One region of the Paenibacillus liaoningensis genome, then DNA from elsewhere that is predicted to be linked to it. Evidence: predicted binding sites of a transcription regulator. Region 1 holds the regulator's gene; the other holds the start of a gene.
The links. The regulator NrdR, encoded in region 1, represses ribonucleotide reductase genes. The targets are predictions, from matches to a motif close to AACACNATATATNGTGTT.
Positions count from the first base shown of each region.

Region 2: the regulator NrdR is predicted to act here: its motif matches at 4,433-4,450, upstream of AC6B99_RS07630 (adenosylcobalamin-dependent ribonucleoside-diphosphate reductase).

Region 1 covers NZ_JCAALU010000005.1:281,186-288,748, forward strand. Annotated here, with positions in the region: gene mutM (DNA-formamidopyrimidine glycosylase) at 1-449, shown strand, start outside; gene AC6B99_RS09050 (MntP/YtaF family protein) at 590-1,327, shown strand; gene coaE (dephospho-CoA kinase) at 1,345-1,944, shown strand; gene AC6B99_RS09060 (lytic transglycosylase domain-containing protein) at 1,983-2,525, shown strand; gene AC6B99_RS09065 (alpha/beta-type small acid-soluble spore protein) at 2,602-2,820, opposite strand; gene nrdR (transcriptional regulator NrdR) at 2,931-3,410, shown strand; gene AC6B99_RS09075 (GNAT family N-acetyltransferase) at 3,587-4,033, shown strand; gene hxlA (3-hexulose-6-phosphate synthase) at 4,178-4,810, shown strand; gene hxlB (6-phospho-3-hexuloisomerase) at 4,816-5,373, shown strand; gene AC6B99_RS09090 (winged helix-turn-helix transcriptional regulator) at 5,439-5,792, shown strand; gene AC6B99_RS09095 (DUF4261 domain-containing protein) at 5,976-6,458, shown strand; gene AC6B99_RS09100 (aldo/keto reductase) at 6,542-7,510, opposite strand.
Region 2 covers NZ_JCAALU010000004.1:321,958-329,520, forward strand. Annotated here, with positions in the region: gene AC6B99_RS07610 (YqzE family protein) at 1-140, shown strand, start outside; gene AC6B99_RS07615 (hypothetical protein) at 131-1,027, opposite strand; gene AC6B99_RS07620 (YqhG family protein) at 1,206-2,405, opposite strand; gene AC6B99_RS07625 (DEAD/DEAH box helicase) at 2,398-4,248, opposite strand; gene AC6B99_RS07630 (adenosylcobalamin-dependent ribonucleoside-diphosphate reductase) at 4,551-7,316, shown strand.

The sequences.
Region 1 (7,563 bases):
AGCCGCTTGAGCCTGCATTTACTCGCGATGTGTTGCATGCCAAGCTGGCAAGGCGCTCTACGAAAATCAAGCCGCTGCTGCTCAATCAGGAATATGTGGTCGGGTTGGGTAATATTTATGTAGATGAGGCGCTGTTTCAAGCGGGTATCCATCCTGAGCGGAGCGCCAGCTCGCTTACTGCCGGAGAATGGGATAAGCTGCATGCAGCGATCTGTTCGACGCTTGGCAAAGCGGTGGAAGCGGGCGGCTCATCGATCAAATCCTATGTAAATGGGCAAGGCGAGATGGGCATGTTCCAGCATCAGCTGCTCGTTTATGGCCGAAAGGACGAGCCGTGCCCGGTTTGCGGAGAAGCCATTGAAAAGTTTGTTGTTGGAGGCAGAGGCACGCATATTTGCCCTAGCTGCCAGAAGGCGCCGGAGCAAGCAGGCGAGCAAAGCGCCGGCTAATCGCGATAACTAAAGCCAAGCCCTCCATGATGTAGTCATTCACCCTAGGCATGCATCTGCATATGCTGTTGTGAAGAACAATAGGCAGATGCCCTGTAGGGTGAAATCGGGGCACCTGCGTATGCAGGGAGTGACGAGGGTTGGCTTTGCATCTGGTTTCGTTGATCGTGCTCGCTTTTGCTGTGAGCGTGGACGGCTTCGGTGTTGGCATTACGTATGGTTTGCGCCGCATTCGCATCCCGTTGCTGTCCGTGCTGATTATCGCGTGCTGTTCAGGCCTGATCATTTTATTGTCTATGAAGCTAGGCAGCGTTATCGCCAATTATTTGTCGCCAGGCTCGGCAAGCTTGATTGGCGCCATCGTGCTGATGGGTATTGGCTGTTGGGCGCTGCTTCAGCTGCGGCGAAATCGCCATGAAAGCAAGAAGGTGGATGTGGAAAATGCGTCTGCCGCTTCTGGTGCTAGCGGCCCGGTTTCAGAGGATCGTTCCGATCTGGCGGCAGTAGAAACAAACGCTGCGGAGGCAAGCCATCCGGTGCTCGTTGTGATTGTTGAGCTGAAACGCATTGGGCTTGTCATTCAGATTTTACGGACACCGCAGGCTGCTGACGTTGATAAGTCGGGCACGATTTCCGCCTCCGAGGCGATTATGCTCGGCGTAGCGCTATCGCTCGATGCTTTCGGCGCAGGAATCGGGGCCGCGATGATTGGTTTGCCTGCTTTGCTGACAGCGATTGTGATTGCTGCGGCTAGCGCCCTATTTTTGCTAGGGGGCATCAGCTTCGGCTTTCGCTTCTCGCATTGGAAGGGCATGCAGGCGCTGGCGGTACTGCCAGGCATTTTGCTTATTATGATTGGAATATCAAAGCTGCTGTAAAGATGAGGTGGAAGGGCATGAGGATCGGATTAACCGGCGGCATTGCTACTGGAAAAAGCACCGTTGCCCACCTATTAGTGGAGCTTGGAGCGCTGCTGGTGGATGCCGATCAGGTAGCAAGGGAAGTTGTTTTGCCAGGGGAGCCCGCTCTAGCGGCGGTCGCCTCTGCGTTTGGACAAGCTGTGTTACATAAAGACGGTACACTTGATCGGGCAGCGCTCGGCCAAATCGTATTTAATAATAAAGCGCAGCTGGGGCAGCTTGAGGCGATTTTGCATCCGGCTATTCGGTCTACGATGCAGCAGCGAATGGCTGACTATGAACGGCAGCATCCAGGCAAGCTGGTCGTTGCTGATATTCCGCTGCTGTATGAGACGGAGCAGGACCATTTATATGAAGGCGTGCTTGTTGTGTATGTGCCAGAGCATATCCAGTTGGAGCGCCTGATGGCGCGCAACAACGTAGATGAGCAGGAAGCAAGGCGGCGCATGGGGCTGCAACTGAGCATGGAAGAGAAGAAGCGCAGAGCTAATTGGGTCATCGACAACAGTGGAACGCTGACGCAGACGAGGGAGCAGGTTCAGGCGTTTTGGCAGAGCATGGGTCATACATGCTGAGGGCCAAGAGAAGAAAGGTCGCTCGTAGAAGGCTGTTTTTGCTATTATTTATTATCATAGTTGTCATTATTGTCGCTCAGCCCGCATGGATGCTCAAGAAGCTCTATCCTATTGATTATAAGGCCGATATTCGGGCAAGTGCCATTAGCTATCAGGTTGATCCCCATCTGGTGGCGGCCATTATTAAAGCGGAGACGAATTTCCAGACGGGCAAAGTTTCGAAGAAAGGTGCGCTCGGACTGATGCAAATTATGCCGACCACCGCCAAATGGATTGTCGAGAAGGCAGGCTTCGAGCAGGTGACAGAGGAGACGCTGCGCAATCGTGCTGATGTGAGCATCGAGCTGGGGGTATGGTATCTGGCTTCACTGCACAAACAATTTGATGAAAATAATATCGTTGTCATTGCTGCCTACAATGCAGGACCAGGTAAAGTCCGGCAATGGCTCGATTCGGGGGAATGGGACGGCACGTTCGAAGAAGCCGCTAAAATTCCATATAAAGAAACACGCGATTATGTACAAAAGGTCGTGAAGTATTATAATAAGTACAAAGACTTGTACCCGGAACTTGAGCCGTAAACAGGAAGAAGCTTTGGCTGCTCGTCACTTCAGGACTTAAGCAGCCAAAGCTGTCTGTTATTACAAGAGCTATTTATTAATGGGAGCCCCCTGCAAGGGATTGCTCAGCGATTTGTACCAGACGGCGGGTAATGTACCCTCCGATGGAACCAGCGTCCTTTGTAGCCATGTTACCGTAGTAACCGTCTTGTGGAATCGCGATTCCAAGCTCTTGAGCAACCTCGAATTTCATTTGGTCGAGTGCTGCTGTCGCTTGTGGTACAACCAGTTGGTTGCTGCTGCGGTTTGCGCTCATGTGTGTTCACCTCCTCGCGGTTGGTAAAAGTATTATGTGCGAAAATCCGAACTTCATTACAGGGATTGTTTGGTAATTTTTAGGGATAGCTTAGAAGGGAGGAAAAGAGAATGAAGTGTCCATATTGCGACTACTCCGGAACGAAGGTGCTGGATTCGCGTCCCGCTAACGAGAACAAGTCCATTCGCCGCCGCCGGGAATGTGAGAAATGCAAAAGCCGCTTCACGACGTTCGAGATGATTGAGGAAACGCCGCTCGTTGTCATCAAGAAGGATGGCAGCCGTGAAGAGTTCAGCCGTGATAAAATTTTGCGTGGTTTAATCCGTGCTTGCGAGAAGCGCCCCGTGCCCGCTGAAAGGCTGGAGGTTGTCGTTTCTGAGGTAGAGAAGGAGCTGCGCACAACTGCACACGCCGAGGTGGAGAGCCGTGTCATTGGCGAACTGGTGATGGGACAGCTGTATCCAGTAGATGAAGTAGCTTATGTCCGTTTTGCTTCTGTTTATCGGCAGTTCAAGGACATCGATATGTTCATGAAGGAGCTTAGCAGTCTGCTGTCGAAGGACAGCTCACCCAATGGAATGAAGGATTAAATCTAATGCTGCTTCCGAAGCAGCGGTATGAATAGATTGGAGAAAACAGCGCCGCTCCAGGCGTTGTTTTTTTGTTTTTTTGTTTTTTTGCGTTAGAACGCCTTAAACAATAGTGAGTTGAATATTAAAACAGTTAAGTGTATAATTATTCATTGTTGAAAGGGAGGTTTTTTTATATGTCATTCAAAATTAGGCTGGCGGAAAAGAAGGATATCGGCAGCTTGACCGAATTAATGCACGACTATATCGTAGGCTTCTATCAAAATCCTTGGCCGGGCACACCAGAAATTCATCAATTAATTGAGCAGCTGCTGGAAAAGCAGGGCGGTATCCAGTTTGTCGTAGAGAAGGAGCAGCAGCTGATTGGCTTTGCTACTTTATATTTTACGATTAGTACAATGAAGACAGCGCGGATTACGCTAATGAATGACTTTTTTCTGCTGGAGCCGTATCGGGATACGGAAGTGGAGGAAGCGCTATTTTTGACATGCAGAACGTACACACAGGAGCAAGGCTTTGCTCATATGTTCTGGATAACAGCTCCGCAAAATAAGCGGGCCCAACAATTTTTCGCTAAAATGGATGCGGTTCAAGGCAGCTGGGTGAACTATACAATTGTCTAGAAAGCCTGATAAACCGCAATAGTATCCTTCAAGTAACTACACCACTTTCAAGTGCGTACTTCCTCAAATGTCGGAAAGGGGCTAGACTAAAACCTGTAGCAAGGTTAACAATTTCCAACATTTGATAAAGGAGTGTGCGTATACATGGAATTGCAATTGGCGCTTGATTTGGTGAACATTGAGGAAGCAAAGGTTTTGGTCAAAGAGGTTGAGTCGTTTATCGACATCGTTGAAATCGGAACACCTATCGTTATCAACGAGGGTCTGCATGCGGTAAAAGCGATTAAAGAAGCTTTCCCTAACCTCAAAGTGCTGGCCGATCTGAAAATTATGGACGCTGGCGGCTATGAAGTGATGAAGGCTTCCGAAGCGGGTGCGGACATTATTACCGTTCTTGGTGTTTCCGACGACTCCACCATTAGGGGCGCGGTTGAAGAAGCTCGCAAGCAGGGCAACAAAATTATGGTCGATATGATTAATGTGAAAAATATTGAAGCCCGTGCAGCAGAAATTGATGCGCTTGGGGTAGACTATATTTGTGTCCATTCCGGCTATGATCACCAGGCAGAAGGCAAAAACTCCTTCGAAGAGCTGGCAGCGATCAAGCGTGTTGTAAAACAAGCTAAAACCGCAATCGCAGGCGGCATCAAAATCGATACGCTGCAAGAGGTTATTTCGGCAAAGCCTGATCTGGTTATCGTAGGCGGCGGAATTACGGGTGTTGAAAATAAATCCGCAACTGCATCGCAAATGCAGCAGTGGATCAAACAGGCCTAAAGCTGATGCGTATTAGTCAGCTTGCAGGAGAAATCGTACAGGAGCTGGAGCGGCTGACGCAGCTCATTCCGGATGAAGCCGCAGGCGAGCTGGCTGATGCGATTATGCGCGCGCCGCGTGTTTTCGTCTCAGGCGCTGGACGCTCAGGCCTGATGGGCAAAGCTTTTGCAATGCGGCTCGTGCATATGGGCTTTGACGCTTATGTGGCTGGCGAGACGGTGACGCGTGCACTCGGCAAAGACGATGTACTTGTGTTGGGTTCGGGCTCAGGCGGGACGAGCAGCCTCATTGCGATGGCACAAAAGGCGGAGGCGCTCGGCGGCAAGCTGGCTGTCATTACGACGAATCCAGAGTCGGCGCTTGGACGTGCGGCGCATATCGTCGTAACGCTGCAAGCTGCGGCGAAGGAAGAGCAGGATGGGGCCAAGCAGACCGTGCAGCCGATGGCTTCTCTTTTTGAACAAGGCCTTCTAATTTTCTATGATGCGGTTATTCTTAGCTTGATGGAGAAGAAAGGGCTTAGCGGCAACACCATGTACAGCAATCACGCGAATCTGGAGTAGCAGGTGGCGCGCAGCATAGCTGGAAGCTGCTTCATCATGTATACTGGGAAGGAGGGGGAATGGATATGGCTCAGGAATTAAAGGAACGTATTAATTTACGTGAAATCAACTGCGAGAAGGAGCTTACGCTGGCCGTCATTGGGGGCAAGTGGAAGCTGATCATATTGTGGCATCTTGGTCTTGAAGGAACGAAACGTTTCAGTGAGCTGAAGAAAATGATTCCCCATATCACCCAGAAAATGCTGACGAATCAGCTCCGCGAGCTGGAGGAGGATTTGCTGGTTGAGCGCAAAGTGTATGCGGAGGTTCCGCCGCGAGTGGAATATACGTTAACGGCTTACGGCGAAAGCCTGATGCCTGTGCTGCGCATGATGTACGATTGGGGCAAAAACTACGGCGAGGAAGTCGTATGGAAATAGCGGCAATAGCAACTTGATAGCTAAGGAAGGCTGGGGTGAGGGGCAGAGGATGCTTCTGGCTTCGGCCTTTTTTTTTGATTTGAAATCGGAACCTATAATTGGTGAAGTTGTTCATGGCTGTGTTTCCTATTAAAATAAAATGATATCGAGCATTTATATTTGAATATAAGGAGAGGCTGATGGTTGACTACACATGTGGATGAGCAGTTTGAAGATCTAAGCCCGGAAGAGCAACAAGTTCTTGAAGAGGAGAGCGATAAGCTGGTTGAGCCGAACGTCTATTTGGATATGTTGGAGCAAGGTAATTTGTTGTACGGTGCGATGAATTTTCGCTTCTATAATGTAGGGTTAACAGCTAGCGAGCGCGAGGAATGGTTAATGGATACACTAGGGCTTGCAGCAATCGGCATTCCGGATGTGCAGTGCCACTTTTATGATTTAGACCCTAACGAGGTAGCCCAAAATTTTGGGAATATCGCCTATTATTTATTTGAAAATGGGGATGTTATCAACGATGGAGAGACGGTCGGCGGAACCGAGGACATACGCTGGCGCTGTGAGCATCAATATGCTCTTGCCGCACCACGACGCGTCGTCCTCGACCTTGATCCGGGAGAGCCTTATTATGCCGGTATGCAAGGGGGAAGCAACGACAGAAAAGACTGATGCAGCAGCTTGTACAAGACGCCAGCCGTTAAGGCTGGCGTCTTTGCGTTTATTCCATTTTCAATATGATGAGCCTGTCATGCTTAATAACGGCTGCCGAAGGTGCTGCCGACAGGAGCAAGCTCATTCAAGCTGGATAGCTCTTCAGATGTTAAGCGGATGGATAATGCCTCTACATTTTGCTGCAAATATTTCACGCGCTTTGTGCCCGGAATCGGAACGATATCGCTACCTTGCGCGGTTACCCAAGCTAGTGCGATTTGGGCGGGAGTCACTCCTTTTTGCTGGGCGAGCAGCTGTATCCCATGGACGATATTTTTATTTTGTTCGAATGCCTCATCAGAAAACCGGGGATTATACATCCGCCAGTCGCTTTGTGCCAGTTGGCTTCGACTTGAGAGAGTGCCAGTCAAAAATCCTCTTCCAAGCGGACTGTAGGGGACAAAACCGACGCCTAATTCTCTGCAAGCATTCAATATACCAAGCTCAGGCTCTCTGGACCATAAGGAATATTCCGTTTGAACGGCTGTAATGGGAAAGACAGCGTGAGCATCGGCCAATTGTAGAGAGGTTACTTCTGACAGGCCCAAATAGCGGACTTTTCCTTCTTTCACGAGCTCAGCCATGGCACCAACCGTCTCTGTGATCGGAACATTAGGATCTGCCCTATGCAAGTAATACAGATCGATGTAGTCTGTGCCTAAGCGATGCAAACTAGCCTCACAGGCTTGCTTCACATACTGCGGCGTTCCATTGTAGCCTAGATGCTGTGTTTTATTGCGTATGGAGCCAAATTTCGTTGCAATCTGCACGGCTTGACGATGTGTCCTTAACCCTTTACCAACCAACTTTTCATTTGCACCGATGCCGTCCTCGTCATAACCGTAAATATCCGCCGTATCAAAAAACGTAATGCCTAACTCCAGAGCGTGACTTAGCGTGCTTAAAGACTCTGGCTCATCCGTTGCCCCATAAAATTCGGACATTCCCATACATCCTAATCCCAAACGGGATACTTGCAGTCCTTGACTACCCAATGCCAAAGTTTCCATCGTGTTCAAGCCTCCTTTTTGTTTCTACATTTCTTGAAGATAACAATAGCATG
Region 2 (7,563 bases), on a different contig from region 1:
TGGAAAAGCCAAAAGGGGAACGCAAGCAAATGAAAGCGTCAGCGAAGGCGATAAGGGAGCCATGGCTGACGCGCTGGTTCGGCTGGGGTCCTGTCAGTCTAATGATGTGGTGGCGGGGAAAAAGCGAGCGTCAGCGGTAAAAGTCGCCTAGCTCAAGAAGCAGCGAAAGCGGCACATAACGCTGGCTTTCGCCTAGCTCGTCTGTTTCAAGGGCAACGTAGACAGCGCCGTTATTCCAGCTGTGATAGCCCGTTGCCGACCACACATACAGCATGTCGCCATTAAACCTTGCCGCTGTATAGGTAAGGTGTTTCTTTTTGTCCAAAATGTGCAGCAGCTTTATTGAGCCTTTGGATTCAGCCTTGTCTACAGGAGCATCTGTCAGCCATTGCAGCTTCTCGTAAGGGCTGAATGAGGAATTGGATACCGCTTTGGCAATGCCCGCAGTGGCGGTCATAGGCGTTTGTACTTGAATAAGCTTGAGCTCCTGACTTGCCTCGGCGCTCCAGAGAGAATCATTCAGCGGCAGCGCTTCACCGCTCATGGCATCGGTAAATGCAGTGGACTTGCCGGAAATTTTCCACACGGACAGCAGGGGATGGACATATAGCGGCGTACTCGTAATGGCAGATGGAATGAGTTCAAGCCGCTGAAGCGATTGCTGCAGCGTCGTTAAATTATACAGATAGTCGCCAAGCCCATATTCACCTAAAACAAACCCGCCGCTCTCCGTTGCATGGACAACGAGGTAGCCGACGGTTTTTTTGTGCTGAATAACGCTGGCCATCCAGCTGTGTGTGCCAGGGCCAAGTGCGGATATGCTGAGCGTTGCGCCTTGCCAGCTTTTAAAAGCAGGCTGAGCTGCGAGCTGTTCGGTCCATGCCTTTGCATGGGCGAGGAGGGACGATTGGCCTGCTTGTTCCTGCTCCGGCATGGCGGCAGCTTGCAGGAGTTGGAGGCTGCTTGTCCATAATAAAGCGCTTAATAATAATGCGCCGATCATTAGCTTCCGAATTTGGCTCAGCAATAAATTCACCCTTTTCTTCATGAGGCAGATCGCTAAAGTGGCGAATGCTGCCTATTATTAACTCGCAGCTTCATTATAAAAGGCAGAGCGGGAGAAGGCTGTTGGAATGTGTCAGGCATGCAGCAGCCTGTCCCGTTCTTTTTTTGCCGCAATGGTGCGGATCGGGTCTGATCTTTGTCTATTCGATACCTTCCAGATGGAAAATACCGCAGTTAATGGCGGAAGCCGTCACGCGGGGCTCATATTGCCAGCGAATTTCCGATTGGCGCTGTTCGTACTGCTCGCGTACGCTTTGCTTCAGCTCATCGTCAGCCGCATGCTCAATTAACGGCTCATAATACAGCCGGATGCGTTCCAGCTCCTCTTCCAGCCGCTCGGTTGCGGCGCCTGCCCATTCATAATCGTAGCTTTTCAGCTTGCGTTCGAGCGCCTGCTCCATAATAGACAGCGCCTTGTTAAAGGAAAGGCCATTTTTCGCCAAATGAATGTTCGCGGGCAGGCGCGGCGTGAGCCTGAGGCGCTGAAGCCGATCATGGAACTGCTCGGTGCAATGCCCCGTTGCCAGCGAAATGCCGTAGCTGTGTATTTCCTCGCGCTTGCGGTCGCAGGCGAACTCTACGCGCATATTGATGCCGAGCCAGGCGGTGTAAGGGGTAGAGCTGTAGGGAGAGGCGGCACCGCGTTCCGGTTCTTGAAAAAGAAAGACGTAGCTGCCCTTCGATTTTGCCGCACCAAACAGCTGATCCAGCTTGCGCGAGCCGAAATACATTTCCTCGCGCGGAATGCGCAGCCCCGTCTGATTGATATTGCCGTGCACGAAGCCGAGCGAGCGGCCAAGCGCTGCATCAGCTGCTGCCGCTTGGCCCGTGTCGGCTGCCGCTGTGCTGGCACTGCTATCGGCACTTTCGGCAGGGCCGGCTGCAGGACCAGAACTCGCTGGCGCCGTCGAGGTTGATGCTAAACCTGCCGTATCACCGTGGACGGTTGGACTTGCAATTGTATTTGCGGGGCCTATGCCCGCATCAGGCCTCACGCTGCTTGCTGCACCGGGAAACGCTGCTGCACCTACGTTTCCTGCAGCGCCAGCTACTATGTCCGCCGTCCCAACGGCACCGCCCGGCAAGCGCTGCTGCGCGGGCAGTGTCCCGGCTTGAGCGGCGTCATATTTTTCGCGGTCGGTTACGAGCAGGTAGGTCATCGTCTCGGGAGCGGCATTCGTACGGTCAACGAAGCTCCAGTAGTACGGGCGGTTCGTCAGCTCCCGATCCGCATCAGGAGACAGTTTTACGGTGAAATGGCAGGGCGATTTCTCCAAAACCTGGCACTGCGTCGCCTCCAAATATCGCTGTACAAACTTGTGTACCTGCTTCTCATTCATGTCTAATCTCCACCGTCTGCCCGAGGGCTGTCATTTGTGACACTATTTGCGCGCTTGCCTGCAGCTCAGGGCCTTGCTGCACTTCATCGCGAATTTGCGTAATCGAGGAGGCGAGATCGCTAATTTTCTCGCGCAGCTCCGTTTCGCTGCCGCCTGATTCGAGCAGCATGCGGGCAAGCTGCTGCTCCAGCGAGCCATCCTTTTTCTCAAAACGCTCCAAAATATGATCCAGCTCGCCAATCACAAGCTCAAACATATTAATTTTTTCATGCAGCAAATGCACAATATGCTCCTCTATCGTACCGAGGGTGCATAGGTTGTAAATTTTCACATCCTCGGTTTGTCCAAGCCGGTGGACGCGGCCAATCCGCTGCTCTACGCGCATCGGGTTCCACGGCAGATCGAAGTTGATCATATGGTGGCAAAACTGCAAATTGATGCCTTCGCCGCCCGCCTCTGTTGCAATCAATACTTGGGCCCGGCCGCGGAACAGGTCCATCATCCAATCCTTTTTGCCGCGGTTCATCCCGCCCCTGTAAGGGACGGCAATCATGTCGTGAGAACGGAAATATTGCAGCAAATACTCCTGCGTAGCCCGATACTCGGTGAAAATAATAACTTTATCGTTCATTTCCTTAACGAGCTCAAGCGCCTTCTCCGCCTTCGTATTGGCTTCAATTTTTTTAATAAACTCGACGAGCTCCCATATTTTTGCGCGGACGGGTGAATCCTCAGCCGTCTTTTTGAACATATTGACGAGAGTCAGGAAGACAGCATCGCGGCTGCTGCAAACTTCGCGCTGGAGCGTGACCAAGGACAGCATGCTGCTCAGGTCGGGGCCGCTCTCATCGTAGCGTTCATGCACGAAGGCGGTCACTGCGTCGTAAAGCGCCTGCTCGTCAGCTGACAGCTGCAGCGGAATATTTTTCACAAAACGCTTCGTAAAAGAAATGCCGCCGTCGCCGCGGCGATTGCGGATCATAATGCTGGACAGCGCCGTTTGCAGCTGCTCCTCGTTTTTCGGAAGACGCTTGTCAACGACAAAGTTGGCGGCGAACTCGCTTTGGCGGCCGAGCTGGCCAGGCTTGAGCAGAGTGATCAAATTGTACAGCTCATCCAAATTGTTTTGCACCGGCGTTGCGGTGAGCAGCAGACAATATTTTTTGCGCAGCTCGGTGACGAACTGGTAGTTGGTCGTTTTTTTGTTTTTGAGCTTATGCGCCTCGTCGATGATGACCATATCGTAGTCGGTACCGAGAATGACGTCGCGATGCGGATCGCGTTTAGCCGTATCCATCGAAGCGACGACGACGTCATAATGCCATGTGTGGGCTTTTTTCTGAGCGACGGCGGAAATGCCGAATTTCTGATTCAGCTCGCGCACCCATTGCAGCACAAGCGAGGCTGGCACAAGAATGAGCGTACGGCGTACGAGTCCGCGAACGATGTATTCCTTCAGCACAAGCCCCGCTTCAATCGTTTTGCCAAGGCCAACCTCATCAGCGAGAATGGCGCGTCCGCCCATTTCATGCAGCACCTTGCGCGCGGTCGAGATTTGATGAGGCATCGGTTCAAGCATTGGCAGACTGCGCAAGCATTGCAGCTGCTCGAAGCTTTCAATCCGTTTCGCCTGCTCCGCTTCCATCGATAGCTGATATAACGTCCAGTCATCCCATGGACCGTTTTTGGCAATACGGCTTTGCAACTCGTCGAAAGTGGAACGGTCATATTGCAAATCTACGAGCGGATGAAGCTTGCGGGTGACTAGTGCACTTTCTGGAGCGGCGGAAGATCCGTGTAGCGGTTGTTTAATATCTGAAGACAAGGGAGCAGCTCCTTTCATCGTTAAAGCCAATCATTCATCGTCCAATCGAACAAAATGAGTAGGTTGCAATCTTTGTTTCTAGTATGGCCCTTTCATCGCCTATTCATAAGAAAGGGCCAAAAAAAGCGTGAGGACAAGCAAAGGAAAGCGCAGGCTTTGGCCAACGAGAAAATTGGGCGTTTTTGGCTGGAAATGAAGGAGAAACACAATATGTAGTATGTTATAATGATATTTAGACACAATATATCGGATTTGTGGGACACCGTGTTAGCGGGCAAATAGGTGGGTTTTTGCAAATGTGAGGAGAGGCGGCGTTACTTATGGAGAAGAAACAAACCTTAAATGAAAATAGAAGAGGCAGCGGCAGGCTGGAGGGGCTCAGCGAGAAAATTTTTCTCGATCGTTATGCCTGGAAAAATGCTGATTCCAACAGCGCAAAGCCCGGAGACATCGTGCTGGTGCTGACAAAAGATGATCCGAAGTTTCCGACGAAGGAAGTCGGAGAGATCGTTGCCCGTGAGGGGGACCAGGTGGAGGTGCAGCTCCGAAACGGTGAGCGTATAACGGCTGCAGTTGAGAAGCTGACGCTGACCATTGAGCAGGCGCCGGAGGAAATGTGGGATCGTCTGGCGAAGGCGGTGGCCGGAGTCGAGGGCAGCGAGGAGAAGCGGGCGGAATGGACGGAACGTTTTCGCTATATTTTGGACGACTGGAAGCTCGTGCCGGGTGGCAGAATTGCAGCGGGGGCAGGTGCCAGCGAGGAATTAACGCTGTTTAACTGTTATGTGCTGCCTTCTCCGGCAGACAGCCGTGGCGGCATTATGAAGACGTTGACGGAAATGACGGAAATTATGGCGCGCGGGGGCGGCGTTGGCATTAATCTATCGTCGCTTCGCCCGCGCCGCGCCATTGTCGCAGGGGTAAATGGCGCATCAAGCGGGGCGGTATCATGGGGAGGGCTGTTCAGCTATACGACGGGGTTGATTGAGCAGGGCGGCAGCCGCCGCGGCGCCTTAATGCTGATGATCAACGACTGGCATCCCGATGTGCTGGATTTTATTACAGTCAAGCAGACGATGGGCCAGGTGACGAACGCGAATTTATCAGTATGCGTCAGCAACGCTTTTATGAAAGCCGTAAAGGAAGATTTAGAGTGGGAGCTTGTATTCCCCGATACGAAGGATGCACAGTACAACGAGCTTTGGACAGGGGATTTGGATGCTTGGCGGGCACTTGGCAAAAAGGTGATTTTGTACAAAACGGTCCGCGCCCGTGATATCTGGCACATGATAATTGAATCAGCGTGGAAGTCGGCAGAGCCCGGCGTGGTTTTTATGGAGTATTATAATCAGATGTCGAATAGCTGGTATTTCAATCGGATTACTAGTACTAATCCGTGTGGTGAACAGGGCCTGCCGGGCTGGGGTGTCTGCAATCTTTCAGCGGTCAATCTGTCGCGTTTCTATAATGAGCAGCAGCATGATGTCGACTGGGAGGAGCTGGCGAAGGTGACGCGTTGGTCGGTGCGTTTTCTCGATAACGTCATTGACACCACACCGTATCATTTTCCTGAAAATGAAGCGAACCAGAAGCGCGAGCGCCGCGTCGGGCTCGGCACGATGGGGCTTGCGGAGCTACTGATTAAGCTGCAAATCCGTTATGGCAGCGCAGAGTCTCTCGATTTTCTCGATAAGCTATATGGGTTTATGGCCCGCGAGGCGTATCTCGCTTCGACGGAAATTGCGGCGGAGAAAGGCGCTTTTGCTGCCTTTGAGGCAGATAAATTTTTGCAAAGCGGCTTTATGCGAAGCTTGACGTCGCACTATCCTGAGGTTGGAGCTGCTGTAGAGCAGCATGGCATTCGGAATGTAACGGTGCTGACGCAGGCGCCAACGGGCAGCACGGGAACGATGGTCGGCACCTCGACGGGCATTGAGCCGTATTTTGCCTTTGAATATTTTCGCCAAAGCAGGCTTGGCTATGACAAGCAGCTCGTTCCGATTGCCCAGCAGTGGAAGGATTCGCATCCTGGCGAGGAGCTGCCGGATTATTTTGTAGCGGCGATGGACTTGTCTGCGAAGGATCATATTCGGGTACAGGCGGCAATCCAGCGCTGGGTGGACAGCTCGATTTCGAAGACGGCGAACTGCCCGAATGACTTTACAGTGGAAGAGACGAAGGAGCTTTATGAGTTGGCGTTCGATCTTGGCTGCAAGGGCGTGACCATTTATCGCGACGGCAGCAGGGATGTGCAGGTGCTGTCGACTACGGATGAGAAGGAGAAAAAACAAGAGAAGGAAGTGGAGCTACAGCCGTCACCAGGAGAGGGTAGCGAGGATAAAGCTGCTCGATTGGATGATCATGGTGCCAATGCTATTATTGAGGAAATGGCTTCTCAAGATGCTCCAAGTGCTGAGAGTGTACAGGACGCAGCAGGCCCAATAACAACTACAGCTACAACCGCTGTTAGTCCGAAAACGCTGGACAAAGCATACAAAAATCGCCCGCAGGTACTGCGCGGTGCCACCTACAAAGTAAATACGCCGTTCGGCATGGCGTACATTACGATCAATGATCTCTCCGGCTTGCCGGGCGAAATTTTTCTGAATGTCGGCAAAGCTGGCTCCGACGTGTTCGCCATGGCGGAAGCGCTGGGCCGCGTCTGCTCGCTTTTCCTTCGTTATGGCGATCATGGTCATAAGGTGGAGCTGTTAATCAAGCACTTGAAGGGGATCGGCGGCACAGGTGCGATTGGGTTTGGCGCAAACCGCGTGGAATCGATTGCTGATGCTGTGGCGAAGGCGTTGGAGCAGCATATAGCGGCTGCTGACCTGCAGCAGTTGGATGTGGAACGGTCAGAGGAAAGCCGTGAAGCAGCTCAAGGAACTGAAGCCAGTAAGGGCTTAAAAGTAGTTTCATCCGCAACAGCTGCATCAATAGCGGCTGCTAACGTCATTCCAGACTCAGCAAAAAGACGCAGCAGCGCAAGCTCGCTCGATCTTTGCCCTTCTTGTGGGTCAGCGTCGTTGATTAATATAGAAGGCTGCAAGCAGTGCAGCAATTGCGGGTACAGCCGATGTAATTAAAGATTTCTTATAGGGAAAGTCTTGTTTTATACTGACTGTGAACATCCATATTTAATGGATTTGTTCCAAGTTTGTTAAAGACAATGTACAATTTATTGGTCAGAGATTAACGAGTAATATCTACAGTTGCGTTTCAACAAATTATATTAAATCGTTTTGACTCGTTAAACGGGCTCACGTTGCTGGTTATGCTTCTCTCCAACCAAATCGTTTCTGAGGTTGTGATATGAAAGAAAGGGTCCGCATC